DNA from 2 places in the Fructilactobacillus hinvesii genome. Region 1 is predicted to be linked to the other one. Evidence: predicted binding sites of a transcription regulator. Region 1 holds the regulator's gene; the other holds the start of a gene.

Region 1 (7,323 bases):
TGGCTGGTTCTAAAGCAGAACAGCAGATTTGGGATTCAGTTGCCCAAACGGCAAAGCAAAAATATGGATTAACGGTTAAATTTCAACGTTTTACGGATTACAGTCAACCGAACACAGCCTTGGCCAATCACAGTATTGATGTCAATGCCTTTCAAAATTATCCCTTCTTAGATTTGTGGAATCAAAAACACCATGATCACATCGTGGCGGTAGGTGATACAATCATCGAACCAATGCGGATTTATTCTCACCAAACCAAACGGGTTGCTGATCTTCCCAATGGAAGTACCGTAACGGTTCCAAACGATGCGAATAATGAATCACGAGCGTTGTTTGTGCTTCAAAGTGCCGGACTTTTAAAACTAAAACCAAACACGAAGCTTGCTGACGCTCGCTCAATTATTGCTAATCCGCGGAATCTACAAATTAAGGAAGTTGATGCTAGTCAGACAGCCCGTTCCCTAAACGATGCAGGAGCAGCAGTGGTGAACGGAAACTACGCTCAGGCTGCTTCGCTAGATCCCCACCAGGCGATTTTTACCGAACCATTTGACCATCATTCTAAGCAGTGGATTAATTTCATTGCTGCTAACCGAACAGATCGCAATGATCCGCGGATTAAAAAGCTAGTGAAGGCTTACCAAACTAAAAAGACGGCCGCTAAAATTAAGCAGGTATCTGGGATTAACCAGGTGCCGGCTTGGAATCTGAACTTGAAGTAGAAAGGATGAATTAACATGGATGCAGCAGCAAAAGTACAAATTTTACGTGATTTAATTCAAATTCCCACTGTCAACGGGAACGAAGCCGCAGTGAGTGATTACTTGGCTCGCCTCTTACAACAACATGGGATTGCCAGTCGGGTTCAACCCATCACAGCCGACGGCAAACGAACCAATTTAATCGTAGAAATTGGGCAAGGTCAAACGGATCAGGTTTTTGGCTTTACCGGTCATCAAGACACGGTAGCAGTTGGGGATCAATCTGAATGGGACCATGATCCGTTTGCGGCGACCGTTGTGGGAGATAAGTTATACGGACGGGGTGCTGCAGACATGAAGAGTGGCTTGGCTGCGGAAGTGTTGGCAGTAATTGAATTAGCAGAGCATCCTGAGTTAGTTCCTGGGAAGGTACGACTTTTGATTACGGCGGGAGAAGAGTATGGTGCGCCTGGAGCCTATCAAATCAAACCCGAATTGTTAACCGACTTGGATGCCTTAGTGGTAGGAGAAGCAACTGACGGCAACGTTACCTATGCTCATTCTGGCAGCTTTAACTACCGGATTGTCAGCCGGGGAAAAGCGGCCCACAGTTCGGTGCCGACCCAGGGAATTAATGCGATTCAAGGGCTGGTGAAGTACATTGAACAAGAAGGCCAAATCTTTGCAGAGCTACCAGTTGATCAAACGTTGGGCAACGTTCAGCACAGTGTGACCGTCATTCGCGGTGGTGATCAAGTTAACACCATTCCAGATGCGGCTGAATTACTTGGAAACGTCCGCCCCACTTCAGCCTTTGGTAACCAAGCGGTACGGGCTTTACTCCAGCAGACAGTTGATCAGTTAAATGAAACAACAGATTATCAACTGGAGTTACAGGTCATCCATGATTTTTACCCAGTGGAAAGTGATCCGAACGCCTGGTTAGTGCAAAACGCAGTGGCAACGTCACAGGCTAGCTATCCGGATCGTAAAATTCACGCCGGCATTGATAATGGAGCTACCGATGCTAGTGTCTTTGTAAAACAGAATCCCGATCTTCCAGTGGTTGTTTTAGGCCCAGACAAGGCAGGGACTTCGCATCAACGAACAGAACACACCACCATTAGTAGCTTTTTAGCAACCATTAACGTTTATCGCGATTTAGCAACCCGCTTTTTTGCTCAGAACTAAAAAGGAGAGCATCACTAGTCATTGATTAACTAGCGGTGCTCTTCTTGGTTATGTTAATGTTTTTAATTTTTCGTCAACTTGTTGCAGAATAACTCCGACGTTTTGTGGATCTTTTAGATCATAGGTCTGAAGGTCAATTTTCATTTTAGGACTAACGTCATAGTCTGCATACCATTGTCGGTAGGCTTGCCACATCTTGTGATAGTAAGCTTCCAGCTCTGGATTATCATCGAACTGCTCGTAATCACGCCCCCGTTTTTTAATCCGGTACAAGATGGTTGGAAAATCAGCATCTGCATAAACTAAGAGATCTGGTCTTTGTTTGGGCATCTCATTTAATTCACTCATCATGTTATCTAACAGTTTGAGGTAGACGGAGAGTTCGATGTCAGAAATGTTGCCGGCCGCGTTATTTTCCTTAGTAAACAAGGCATCTTCATAAATGGAGCGGTCTAGAACGTTGTTGTCATCAGCAAGCGCTTTTTTGATCATGGAAAAACGCTTGTTCAAAAAGTAAATCTGCAGTAAAAATCCGTATTGTTTGGGGTTTTGGTAGTAAAGGGGGAGAACGGGGTTGTCTCCGACCGGTTCGTAAAATGGTTTCGTTCCAAGGTGTTCGGCAAGCTTGCCCGTTAACGTTGTTTTACCGACACCAATCATTCCAGCAGTAATTATCACCATAAAGAGCTCCTTCATCTATAATAAGATTAGTATAGCACGCCCGTGAATTTCGAGAAAATAGCGGAGTCAGTTTGTGAGTTATGGTATCCTAGTAATAATTCAATTTAGTGATGGTAATTTAATGAAATGGGTGGATATAATCGCAGTTGTCATTGGCTGCTTGATAATGGGCCTTAGTGCTTTTTTCGGTGGCCGACTACGGGTCGGGATTTTTCTGTTAGGTGCTGGGATTGGAATCCAAGCCCTCATCATCCCGCTCGTTGTTTTTGTATGCCAGCGCTATTTTAGCCATCCAGAAAGGGATGAAGAACAACCACATGATCAGTGATATTTGGCAGTTTATGAAGCGCCTGCTGGTGTTCATTTTATTAGTGGGTTTGGTGATTGTAGTTCCCGTGCCAATGCTATTTTTGCAACATTATCATTTTCACACGGGAGTGGTAATCGGAATAGCCGTGGGCTACATCGCTTTGTATTTAATTTCCATTTGGTTAGCCTATAAGGCATACCGATCGGTCTGGCATCAGCCAAACGGTAAATTAACTAAAGCTAATTGGAAATTCATCGTGGTGTCACTGTTTGAAATTTTTGCGGTGGAAATTGTAATTGGAATAGTGGCTCAGTTGTTGCATTTGCCCGCTGGCAGCGAAAATAACCAAATTATTTACCAGCTATTAGCAAGTAACCCCATTATTTTAATTTTGATGAGTTTGGGAATGGTCTTTTTAACGCCCATGCTAGAAGAACTAGTTTTTCGTGGATTTTTAATTCGCGGAGTATTAAGTTGGGCGCCCAGCTGGTTAGCTATGATTATTAGTGGGATTGTTTTTTCTGCGGGACACGCAAGTTCTAACTGGCTCAGCTTTTTGGTTTATGCGGCGATGGGAGTTATTTTAGCACGAGTCTACTTGAAGACTAACCGAATTCAGGATTCCATGACCTTACATTTTCTCAATAATTTATTGGCAACAATTGTGATGGTGATTTCCATTCTGGGAAACGTTCATTAGAGAAAGGATGATCAATATGGACATTACAGACTTTACCTATTACCAAAATTTAAAAAACCGTTTAACCAAGGTTCAGGCCGAAATGCAAGAAGAGCAGGCGGATTATTTAGAGCAGATGGGGAACATGGAACAACTTTACAACGATTATGACGTTGAAACTACTGAACAACTGGCAAACTGTTTGAATCACGGAGATGATGACCAGTTTAGTGCAGAGATTGAAACGGCGTTGACTAGCCATGATCGAGATTTCTTGCTGGAAAATGTGCAGACGTTAAATCCGGCGGAGGCCCAGTTGATGAACTCAATCAAAGCAGAAGCTGATGACGTAGCCACGGAGTTAGCCAAGGTAGAAAAATTTTATCGTGAGTTTGCACTACCAATCTTGGGGCGGCTAGACAATAATCGGATGGTTCGAGTAGAAAAGATTACGACCGCTGGAAATGATAGTGATACGATTGTGGAAATTAATTATTTTTCCACGTTTGACGATTTTAAAGAAGATTTTAACGGGGCGGCATACGTTGGGGAAACAATCGAGCAACGGTTGCAGAATCAAAAACCAATTAGCGTGATTATAACGGAGCAAAATTATCCTAACGAATATGACGTGACGGTAATGACGGCATTAGAGGAGGATTAACATGGTAGATAAGCGTGATTACAAGTATCCGGATACCCAGGCCTATGATCAGGTGATTGAATTTTTAAATGAAAACGGAGTGACCGTGCGTGATATTTCGAAGGTGACGTATAACTTGCAAAAACAGTTTATTAACATTCCCAGCATGGAATACGTTGATAAGATCGTGATTGACGTGTTGCACAAGCGGGAGGTTTTAAACAACGCCCTGGTGGGGATGGAAATTGACCGGTTGGCAACTAATCACCAACTTTCAGAACCACTCCAAAGCATCGTGGAACACGATTTAGGGGTATTTGGGGTCGATGAAACGCTTGCTTTAGGAATTGCTAACATTTACGGTACGATTGGAATTACCAACTACTGTGGCTTAGATACTAATAAGCAAGGCGTTGTTAAAGAACTTGATCAAGAACAATCGCGGGTAACCACCTTTATTGATGATATCGTAGGAGCCGTTGCAGGAGCTGCTTCTGCAAAGATTGCCCACGAAAATTCCTAATTAAAAAAAGGAGCAATGTCAGTGCTGACATTGCTCCTTTTGATTAGTTAATTTCACTGCGGTACAGGCCGACGACTTTCCCCAAAATGGTACAATTATTGAGGATAATGGGAGCCATCGTGTCATTTTCGGGTTGCAACCGGAAATGATCGCTTTCCTTGTAGAAACGTTTACAGGTTGCTTCTCCTTCATCGTTCATTGCAATTACAATTTCACCGTTTTCAGCATTAGGCTGCCGTTTTACGATGACTTGATCACCATCGAGAATACCGATGTTAATCATACTTTCTCCACTAATGGTGAGCATAAAGAGATCGGTTCGTTGTCCCTTTAGTTCGTCTGGAATTGGGAAATAGTCAGTAGCCTCTTGAACGGCTAGGATGGGTTCTCCGGCAGCCACTGTTCCTAACAGGGGCATCTCATTTTCACTAGAGTGGGGTTGAATCCCTAGGGAACGAATTCCGTCTTCAGTGATTTCTAGTGCTCGCGGTTTTGTAGGGTTTTTGGTAATGTATCCTTTTTTCTCTAATCGGGATAAGTGACCATGAACGGTTGAAGTGGAAGAAAGCCCAACGTATTTTCCGATTTCTCGGACGGTCGGGGGATAGCCGTGATCAAGAACATTATCATAAATGAACTGTAAAATTGCTTGTTGCTTTGGGTTTGACTGCGAAGACATGTGAACACCTCAAATTCGTTTAGTAGCAATGATTTTAGCGTACCATAAAAATGATAGTTTGCAAACGTTAGTTCGCCTGGTTTCTATTTTATTATTGTTGATTTCATGCTATCATTAAGGAAAACTAAAAAGGGAGTGGCAAAATGGCTGATGATGAAAAGTTAAAAGAGCTAATTCCACGAATTAACGAACTAGCTAACAAGGCCAAGGCAGAGGGATTAACTGATGCAGAAATGGTCGAACAAGAAAAATTACGTAAAGAATACTTGAAACGGTTTAAATCTAACTTCCGGACGCAATTGGAAATGACCCAACTGTACGATAAGGATGGTAATGAAGTAACGCCTGAACCAGTGAAAGAGGTTCAACGCAAAAAGAATCTGCGTGACGATTAAACACTAACTATTCGGAAAGAAGGAAATTAGATTGGCAACTTGGATTTGGATTTTACTTGTAATTTTAGCCCTTGTAGCAGGAGCAGCAGGAGGTTTTTTCATCGCGCGAAAGTACATGGAAAAGTACCTCAAGGATAATCCGCCAATTAACGAAGAACAATTAAAAGCGATGATGTTACAAATGGGACAAAAGCCATCTAAGAAGAAGTTGAATCAAATGATGTTGGCGATGAAACGCAACGCTAAATAAAGAAAAAACCACTATTTAGTGGTTTTTTTCTTAGGATCTTGATAGACATAATTAGGATTAATTTCGTTATCTAATTTAGTGAAAGCGGCGGCCATTTGGGTTTCAATTTTGGCCTGCTCTTCGTCGTTTAGTTTGTTGTCTTTGCCAACGTAAATGGGATCACCAAAGTTAATGTGAACTCGTTTACGGAAAAAGACTTGTTTGAGGGTTAAGGGTCCTTGGTACACAACGGGTACCATTGGAACTTGAGCCATTTTAGCAATTAAAGCAGCTCCACCCTTTAATTTGGTTGAATGTCTAGTTCCGGACGGAAAAACAACTACGGATAAGTTGGTTTTTTTAAGAATCTTGATTGGTCGTTTAACCACCGAAATTCCAGGATTTTGTCGGTTGACTGGTTCAACGTTACATTTTCTTAGGCCCCAGGCGACAATAGGATTTTTAAACAGTTCCTTTTTAGCTAAAAAATAGAAGTGTTTGGGGAGTAGCACGGTAGCAAAGAACAGCATGTCAAACCAAGTTCGGTGGGGAGCAATTAAAACGTAGTTGCCCTCTGGAACGCGATTTTGGTGTTGAACGTCCGGTCTGCCATTAAAGATGATAATGATCCATTTGATAATTGAGAAAGCAAACGAATAAAACAAGCTTCTCATCCTTTCTATATTCAATCTAAAATAAGCCTTCAATAGTATACCATGTTTTGCAAGCAAAAATGATTAGGAGAAAATTGATGAAAGAAGTAGGTCTGCGTCCCGGCGAACGAATTGATCGGTTGTATAGCAACCACATTCAGATTATTCAAAGCGATGAGGTGTTTGCATTTTCGCTAGATGCCGTTTTATTGGCTGCCTTTGCAGACGTTAAACGTAGTGCTAAAGCCCGGATCGTGGATTTGTGTGCTGGAAATGGAGCAGTGGGGCTCTTTTTGAGTCAGAAAACGCACGGACAGATCACAGAAGTAGAAATTCAAGCACGGTTATGTGACATGGCACACCGAAGCGTGCAATTGAACCAGTTAGAAAAACAGATTGCCGTTGTCCATGCTGATTTAAAGGATAGTTTACAGTACTTTGCAAAGGAATCGGTTGATGCGGTGACTGTTAATCCACCGTATTTTCCTGTGCAAGCGACTAGTAAGAAGAATCCGAATCCGTACCTAGCAATCGCTCGGCATGAATTAAAAACTAACCTAGATGAGGTAATCGCAACTGCGAGTGCGCTTTTGAAAACCGGAGGGAAACTTTTTTTGGTGCACCGACCGGACCGGTTAC
Region 2 (7,323 bases), 510 kb from region 1:
ATGGCAAGGGTCATACCCGTCTCGAGACGACATTAAACGCGACGTTGATAACGGAATCGCCTACGTCTTAGAAGTAGATGGCAAGGTTGCCGGTTCCGCAACGCTACACCTGGGCATCGACCCTGACTACCTGGAAATGGAAGAAGGAGAATGGGAACACGGTTCTGAAGCTCACTACTCTGCCATTCACCGGGTTGCGGTTTCTAACAACTACCGCGGTCAAGGCCTTGCTTACAAATTAATTAGTGGGCTCCTCACCATTTCAAGCCTACTTGGGTTTAAAGACGTCAGAATCGACACTCATCCGAAAAACGAAGGGATGCAACACATCATCTTAGCTAGCGGTTTTACTAAACGGGGAATTATCCGAACTAAGATTGAAGAAGACGACCGCTTCGCTTACCAAATCGAATTACACTAGGAGAAAATCACAATGGGAACCTCAGCAGTAATGTGGAAACTGATTATTATGGTTAGCACGGCCCTTCTGGTGACTGCCGCGGCTTTAATTTGGGTCTTAACCCATCAACCGCGCACGCAACCGGTCCGCTTAATCATTCTCATCATTATTTTGCTTGCGTTACTGCTGCTGTGGTTCACATTAGTCCTCTAAACGAAAAGCTTCGAAAACTAAATTTAGTTTTCGAAGCTTTTTTAGTTAGTTTACAAAAAGGTGGCTACATCACCAGCCGAATTAAGGCCAGCGAAATCACCCCGACCGCCACAATTACCAACAGATTTTTACTGACCACTGCAGCAATTACCGTCGGCACGGACGAAATCAGGTTCGGCCAGTCTAAACTTGGCAACTGGCCCAGGTGTTGGTGAAACAATCCGGTAAACCAGAGGGCTGCCATGATTACCACCGGAACAAAGCTTAAAAATTCCACCGCAGCCATTGGCAATTCAAATCGTTTTAAAAGCAGAAATGGAAGCACCCGATTCAACCAGGTTACTAATCCACAGCCCACAATAACTAGGAGCACAAATTCAAAAGAAGGCATTTTTTAACACCACCCCCAGTCCGCAACCCACCAGCGTTACGATAATTAACAACAAGTTGCTGGGAATAAAAATCAAGCCAACGTAGGTTAAGGCAAGGGTCAGCAGGATCATAATCACCTGTAGCCGCCGGTCAATCGTTCGATCAGCCGCTACCTGTAAATACAGTAAACCGATGAACATGGCCAAGAAGGCAAAATCCAAACCAAAGCGGTTGGGATTCGGAATTAAACTCCCTAGGGAGCCACCAATTCCTGAGGAAATAATCCAGGTTAAATAGGCAACTACGTTTGCAGTATTCAACCAATCAAAGGATAACTGGCGCTTGGTGTAATTCAATTTGTTCATGCTTAATGCAAAGGTTTCATCCGTTAGTAACGAACCAATGATGACGTTGCGCAGTAACGACTCCTTCTTCATGACCGGCGCCACCGTCATTCCCATCAGCAACATTCGGGCCGACAACAAAAACACCGATAACACGATGGCAGAAAAGGAACTTCCAGAGACCAGCATGCTCACAATCACAAATTGTGCTGCCCCAGAATAGGTAATGGCTGACATGAGCACAATGATCAAGACGTTCAGTCCAGCGGCTTTAGCCACGATCCCAAATGCAAGCCCCACCCCAATGTAACCAGAGAGGGTGGGAATGGTATCTTTAAACCCGGCACCGGCGCTTAAATCATTCTTCACAGACTATACCCCTCCTTGCTCGGATTGGCCGTCTGCCGTTTTAGAATGACGGGCTCCGTAGAAGATGTAAATTAATACCCCGATCACAAACCAGCAGAGGGTCAAGATTTTAGCATCGTTACTTAATTCCCAAAAGATTACGAACGAAATCAGAGCTGAAAGTGCTGGTAGGACCGGGTACAATGGCATCCGAAACTTTGGAACCGGCAGATCCTTCCCCTCACGCGGTCGCAGAGCATAAATTCCTAGAGACACGAACATGAAAGAAATCAACGTTCCGGCTGAAACCAAGTTGGCTAGGAACGTAAACGGTAGCATTGCTCCGACTACTACGGCAGCCACCGTAACCACGAGCAGCGCGTTGGCAGGATTGTGCTTCTTGTTAACCCGACCTAATTTGCGGGGTAATAGTCCATCCCGACCAAAGGCATACACTAACCGGGAACTAGCTAGTTGAGTCCCAATTAGCGAGGCAAAAATCCCAACAATTGCTACCAACGACAGCATGTTTGCCGTCAGCAGATGGCCAGTGTGGCGCAAGGCCCAGGCTGATGGTTCGGCATTTCCAGCGTAAGTGCTGTACTTAAACATTCCCACCAGAACCAGGGAAACCCCCACAAACAGTAAACTTCCAATGATCAACGTCCCTAAAATTCCTCGAGGCATGTTCTTGCCTGGATCCTTTGTTTCGGCGGTATTAGAAGCAATCACATCAAAGCCCCCGTATGCCACAAAGACCTGGGCTGCTCCAGCCAGAATTCCAGTAAAACCACCAAAAGCGGTCCCCGGACGGTGCGCCGGGATAAACGGGTGGTAGTTAGCGGGGTGAATGGCCGTTAATCCCACCACGATGAACATTACCACCACGGCAACCTTTAAGATCACCAACAGGTTTTCAAGCTTATTAACTCCCGCCATTTTCCGACTCAATAATAAACTTACTAAGATGATGGAAAGCGCCGCAAATACGTCAAAAAAGCCTCCCGTTTTCGGGTTGTATCCAGACGCTAGATACGCTGGGAGATGGAAACCAAACTCCCCTAAAAATCCCTGGACGTAAGCTGACCAGCCGGATGCCACAAAGGTAATTGCCAAAAAGTATTCAGACAGCATCAACCAACCGGCAATCCAACCAAAACCTTCTCCAAACAACACACTAATCCACGAAAAGGCCGACCCGGCAACTGGTAAAGTAGCAGCCATTTCAGCATAAGCTAACGCCGCTAGTCCCGCACCGATTCCCCCCACCAAAAAGGCAAGGGCCACCGCTGGTCCCGTGTGTTCTGCCGCTACAATTCCAGGCAAGGTAAAAATGGCGGTTCCAACCACCATTCCCAAGCCCAGCCCCAGCAAATCCTTCGTGGTCATATGGGGTTCTAAGCGGGAATCTTGATCAATTAATCCCTGTGCCGAAGCTTTTCGGGTCAATCGTTCCCAAATTTTATTCATCCTAAAAACCTCCTTTAGCAAACTAGTTTAATTATTGATTCATTATAATGGTTAATTTTTTGCAAAGATACACCTTTCTCAAAATAAGTTATAATTAACGAAGCCCACGCGAAATCATTTTCACCAAATCGGCTTCATTAAAGAACCGTTTTGGGTTGGAATTTCGTACTTAATAGCGTAGAATAATTATTATTGAGGAACCAAACATATGTTCACATTGAACAGAAAGGGTGCTTTGAATGGCCACAAATTCAAAAAAGAGCGCACAAGATGCTCGTCAAGCCGAACTTGACAAAGCTTTAAAGCAAATTAAAAAAGAATTCGGAACTGGTGCCATCATGCGGATGGGTGAATCACCAAGCTCCAACGTTGAAGCCATTTCCACGGGGATTTTATCCTTAGACATTGCCCTTGGAATTGGTGGTTTCCCCCGCGGCCGGGTGGTTGAAATCTTTGGAGCAGAATCGTCTGGGAAAACGACGATTGCCCTCCAGGCCGTCGCCGAATTACAGAAAAACGGCGGGACCGCGGCTTATATTGATGCCGAAAATGCGATGGATCCCGAGTACGCAAAGGCACTGGGCGTTAACATCGATGACTTGCTTCTTTCCCAACCGGGAACTGGTGAAGAAGGACTGCAAATTGCGGATGCCCTAATTGGTTCCGGTGCAATTGACCTAATCGTAGTTGATTCCGTGGCGGCGCTTGTTCCAAAGTCTGAAATCGAAGGTGATATTGGCGATTCCCACGTGGGACTACAAGCGCGTCTAATGTCTCAAGCCCTCCGGAAACTGACGGCCAACATTAACAAAACCAAAACCGTAGTGATTTTCATTAACCAACTGCGAGAAAAAGTGGGAGTAATGTTTGGTAATCCCGAAACCACTCCTGGTGGTCGGGCTTTGAAGTTCTACTCCAGCATTCGGCTACGGGTCAGCGGAAGTAAGCAGTCCAAAGATGGTCAAGAAATCGTCGGAAAAGAGACTAAGATTAAAGTGGCCAAAAACAAGGTTGCTCCGCCCTTTAAGACGGTTGACACGTTGATGAGTTTTGGTCACGGAATTGAACCAGTCGCTGACATGGTAAACCTGGCCGTAGAAAAAGACATCATTAACAAGTCTGGATCCTGGTATTCCTATGGTGAAGAACGCTTAGGCCAAGGATTAAATAAGACCGTTGCAAATCTAAAAGAAAAACCAGAACTAGTGGATGAATTAACCCACAAGGTTCGGGTGGCTTACGGAATTGAAAAAGAAGAACCCCAAGCCGCAACAGATGCACAAGCGGAAAATGAAAAAAACACAACCCCAACTACGGACGACACTGCTAAACCGAGTGAAACTGATTTAGACGTTTAACCAACTTAAAAGAGACACTTTTCGAAAAAGTGTCTCTTTTTTTAATGAAAATGGGGAAGTAAATGATGTCGCTGCAGCTGAGCCGCAATTAGGGAAACGACGATGGCCTTCACCGCATCCACTGGTAAAAAGGCGACACTACTAATTAAAACTTGGACGAAAGACAATCCACTTTGACAAACAAGATACGCTGCCCCAACGAGGTTCATCAAGACCATTCCTCCCACTAAGTTGGCAATTAAAAAGACCCAAAAACGGGGGCGTCTAGCCAAGTGATCAACTAGCCATCCGATTGCATAAGCACAAAAGGGCCAACTGATTAAATACCCAGCGGTGGGACCAAAGAAAACGCCGAACCCACCCCGAAAACCAGCTAACAGTGGGAGTCCTACGGCAACTAACAGCAAGAAGAGAGTCACGCTCCAAAAACCGAGTTTGCGTCCCAAACAAGATCCCGCCAGCATGATCCCGGCCGTTTGAAACGAAATGGGCACCGGTAAAAAGGGAATCGTAATCAACGGAATTAATCCGAGACACGCAATGATGGCAATCATTAACGCGCAGTAAGTCAGTTCTTTTATTCTCATAAATGTTCCATCCTTTACACATAGTTGGTTTAATTGTGCCAAACCTGGAGCAAATTGCCCACCTGATTGATAACATTGCCGTGCTACTGCCCTTTTGCGCCGAACAGTTTCCTCTAAATGTCACTTTTATAATCCTCCCACCGAAAGTTAAATCTGGTATACTAAACGTAATCGAATAGCTGGGGTGCCAATTTACGGCTGAGATAATACCCGTTGAACCTGATCTAGGTAATGCTAGCGGAGGTAACCTGACACACAGTTGTCGCAAAAAAATTCAACCGTCCCCCATCTTGGAGGGCGGTTTTTTATTGGAGGAAGCTATGGAAGCAGCAGTCACACTGCAACATTTTAGTTTTAAATACCCGAATCAACCAGAACCTTTGTTTCACGACGTTCAGTTAGAAATTCCCACCGGTCAATTTTGGCTGTTAAGTGGCCCATCTGGATGTGGTAAATCAACCCTATTGGAATTGATGGCTGGGTTAAGCACCCAGGAATATCAAGGGACAATTACCCTCAACCAACAACCTCTCGACCAATTACCGGCTGAGGACCGTTCTAAACTAGTGAGCTTGATGCTCCAAGATCCCAACCAACAGTTTGTGATGCAAACGGTCGCTGGCGAGCTCCAATTTGCTTTGGAAAATCAGCAAACTGATCCAGAGCTCATCCCCGATCGCATTCACGCTGCCTTAGATTTTTGTCAAATCGGCCATCTCGCCGACCGGCAGGTGCTCTCCCTTTCTGGGGGGGAAAAACAAAAGGCCATTTTAGCCACCATGGTTGCGCTTGATCCGGCCATTTTTCTGCTGGACGAACCGTTTGCAAGCATTGATCCGCAATCTAAACGAGACATCCTGCGCAAACTCCAGCAACTGCAAAACGAACGGGGCAAAACCATCATTGTTTCCGATCATGATTTAACCGGTTATCAGGATCTGGTAGACCACGTTGTCACCGTAGAACCCGGAACTCACGAGCTCCAACTCCTATCTCCAGCTGCCCAGGCTGAATTATTTGCAAACCGGCAGCAACCAGCGCAACGTTTTACGCTTCCTTCGACTGATAGTGGCCTGTTTCAACTCCAGGACTATCAAATTAGTTATGAAGCCACTACATTGCTGTCGGTACCATCCCTTCGAATTCCAGCGGGCTGCACGTTACTAACTGGTCCCAGTGGGAGCGGGAAATCCACTCTTTTAAAGAGTCTCAGCAAGCTCCAAAAGTACGCCGGGACCATTGACCTGAACCACCACAACATTCAAAAAATCAAAAACAAACGTTACTACGACCAGTTGGGACTGGTTTTTCAATCAGCCCCTGATCAATTGTTACGGGTCACCGTCGCCGAAGAATTAGAATTATCCCTTCAAACTAGCCAGTGTTCCACGTGGAACAAAGAATCAATTCAGCACGCATTAGCACAATTACAGCTGACGGGCCACGAGCAACAAAGTGTTTACACCTTAAGTGGCGGACAGCAAAAGAAACTCCAAATCCTGGTGATGTTAATTCGCAACCCAAAAATTTTACTCCTAGACGAGCCCTTTGCTGGATTGGATCAGGATTCGGTGGTCACCGTGCAGAAACTACTAAAACAACAGTACCAAGGTCCTGATCACCTATTGTTAGTCATTAGCCACCAGCGCTTTGCTACGCCCGGCTTCTATGAATATCACCTCCACCTTGCCGATCACACGTTTACCTATCAGGAGGCTCACTAATGAATCCCGCCCTAAAATTACTATTAATCGTTTTAATCGCCTTTGAAATTTCACTAATCCCCAATTTAACCATTAATCTGGCGTTAATCATCGTCTGCCTTGGCTACCTCATCTGGAAACAAGGACGCCAGCTCAAAACGGTGGGCACGTTCAGTTTAATTGCTTTGTTACCCGCCCTTGGAATCTTCTTTTCCCAGGTGTACTACGGCACCAACGGTTTGTACATGGGTAGCGTCCTCTTCACCAGACTCTACGCCTACGTGTATCTTGGGCTAAGCTTTTCACTAACAACACCCATGCTCCGCTTAGCACAAGCCCTGGAACAAAATGCCCACGTGCCGTCCAAATTTGTCTACGGGGTGCTTGCGGCCATCAACCTCGTCCCTCGGTTTCAACAGGAACTAAAAGTGATCCGGGCCAGCGGTAACATGCGGGGGCAAGTTTTGCATCCGTGGGGACCCACGATTTACTTCAAGGCGCTAGTTGTCGCCCTTGGCTGGTCTAATC

Evidence for each region. Region 1 encodes LexA, which represses DNA repair genes until DNA is damaged. Its sites were predicted from a motif close to CNAACANNTGTTNG; they were not measured.
Region 2: the regulator LexA is predicted to act here: its motif matches at 3,349-3,362, upstream of recA (recombinase RecA).

What each region holds. Positions count from the first base shown of each region.
Region 1 covers NZ_CP097118.1:850,746-858,068, forward strand. Annotated here, with positions in the region: gene M3M39_RS04230 (MetQ/NlpA family ABC transporter substrate-binding protein) at 1-722, shown strand, start outside; gene M3M39_RS04235 (ArgE/DapE family deacylase) at 738-1,892, shown strand; gene M3M39_RS04240 (deoxynucleoside kinase) at 1,941-2,573, opposite strand; gene M3M39_RS04245 (CPBP family intramembrane glutamic endopeptidase) at 2,891-3,583, shown strand; gene M3M39_RS04250 (hypothetical protein) at 3,600-4,226, shown strand; gene M3M39_RS04255 (phosphatidylglycerophosphatase A family protein) at 4,228-4,728, shown strand; gene lexA (transcriptional repressor LexA) at 4,772-5,407, opposite strand; gene M3M39_RS04265 (DUF896 domain-containing protein) at 5,551-5,802, shown strand; gene M3M39_RS04270 (YneF family protein) at 5,834-6,052, shown strand; gene M3M39_RS04275 (lysophospholipid acyltransferase family protein) at 6,064-6,705, opposite strand; gene M3M39_RS04280 (tRNA1(Val) (adenine(37)-N6)-methyltransferase) at 6,783-7,323, shown strand, end outside.
Region 2 covers NZ_CP097118.1:335,780-343,102, reverse strand. Annotated here, with positions in the region: gene M3M39_RS01640 (GNAT family N-acetyltransferase) at 1-421, shown strand, start outside; gene M3M39_RS01635 (hypothetical protein) at 434-613, shown strand; gene M3M39_RS01630 (AzlD domain-containing protein) at 678-1,004, opposite strand; gene M3M39_RS01625 (AzlC family ABC transporter permease) at 991-1,698, opposite strand; gene M3M39_RS01620 (APC family permease) at 1,702-3,147, opposite strand; gene recA (recombinase RecA) at 3,387-4,505, shown strand; gene M3M39_RS01610 (biotin transporter BioY) at 4,547-5,092, opposite strand; TPP riboswitch at 5,263-5,356, shown strand; gene M3M39_RS01605 (ABC transporter ATP-binding protein) at 5,413-6,816, shown strand; gene M3M39_RS01600 (energy-coupling factor transporter transmembrane component T family protein) at 6,816-7,323, shown strand, end outside.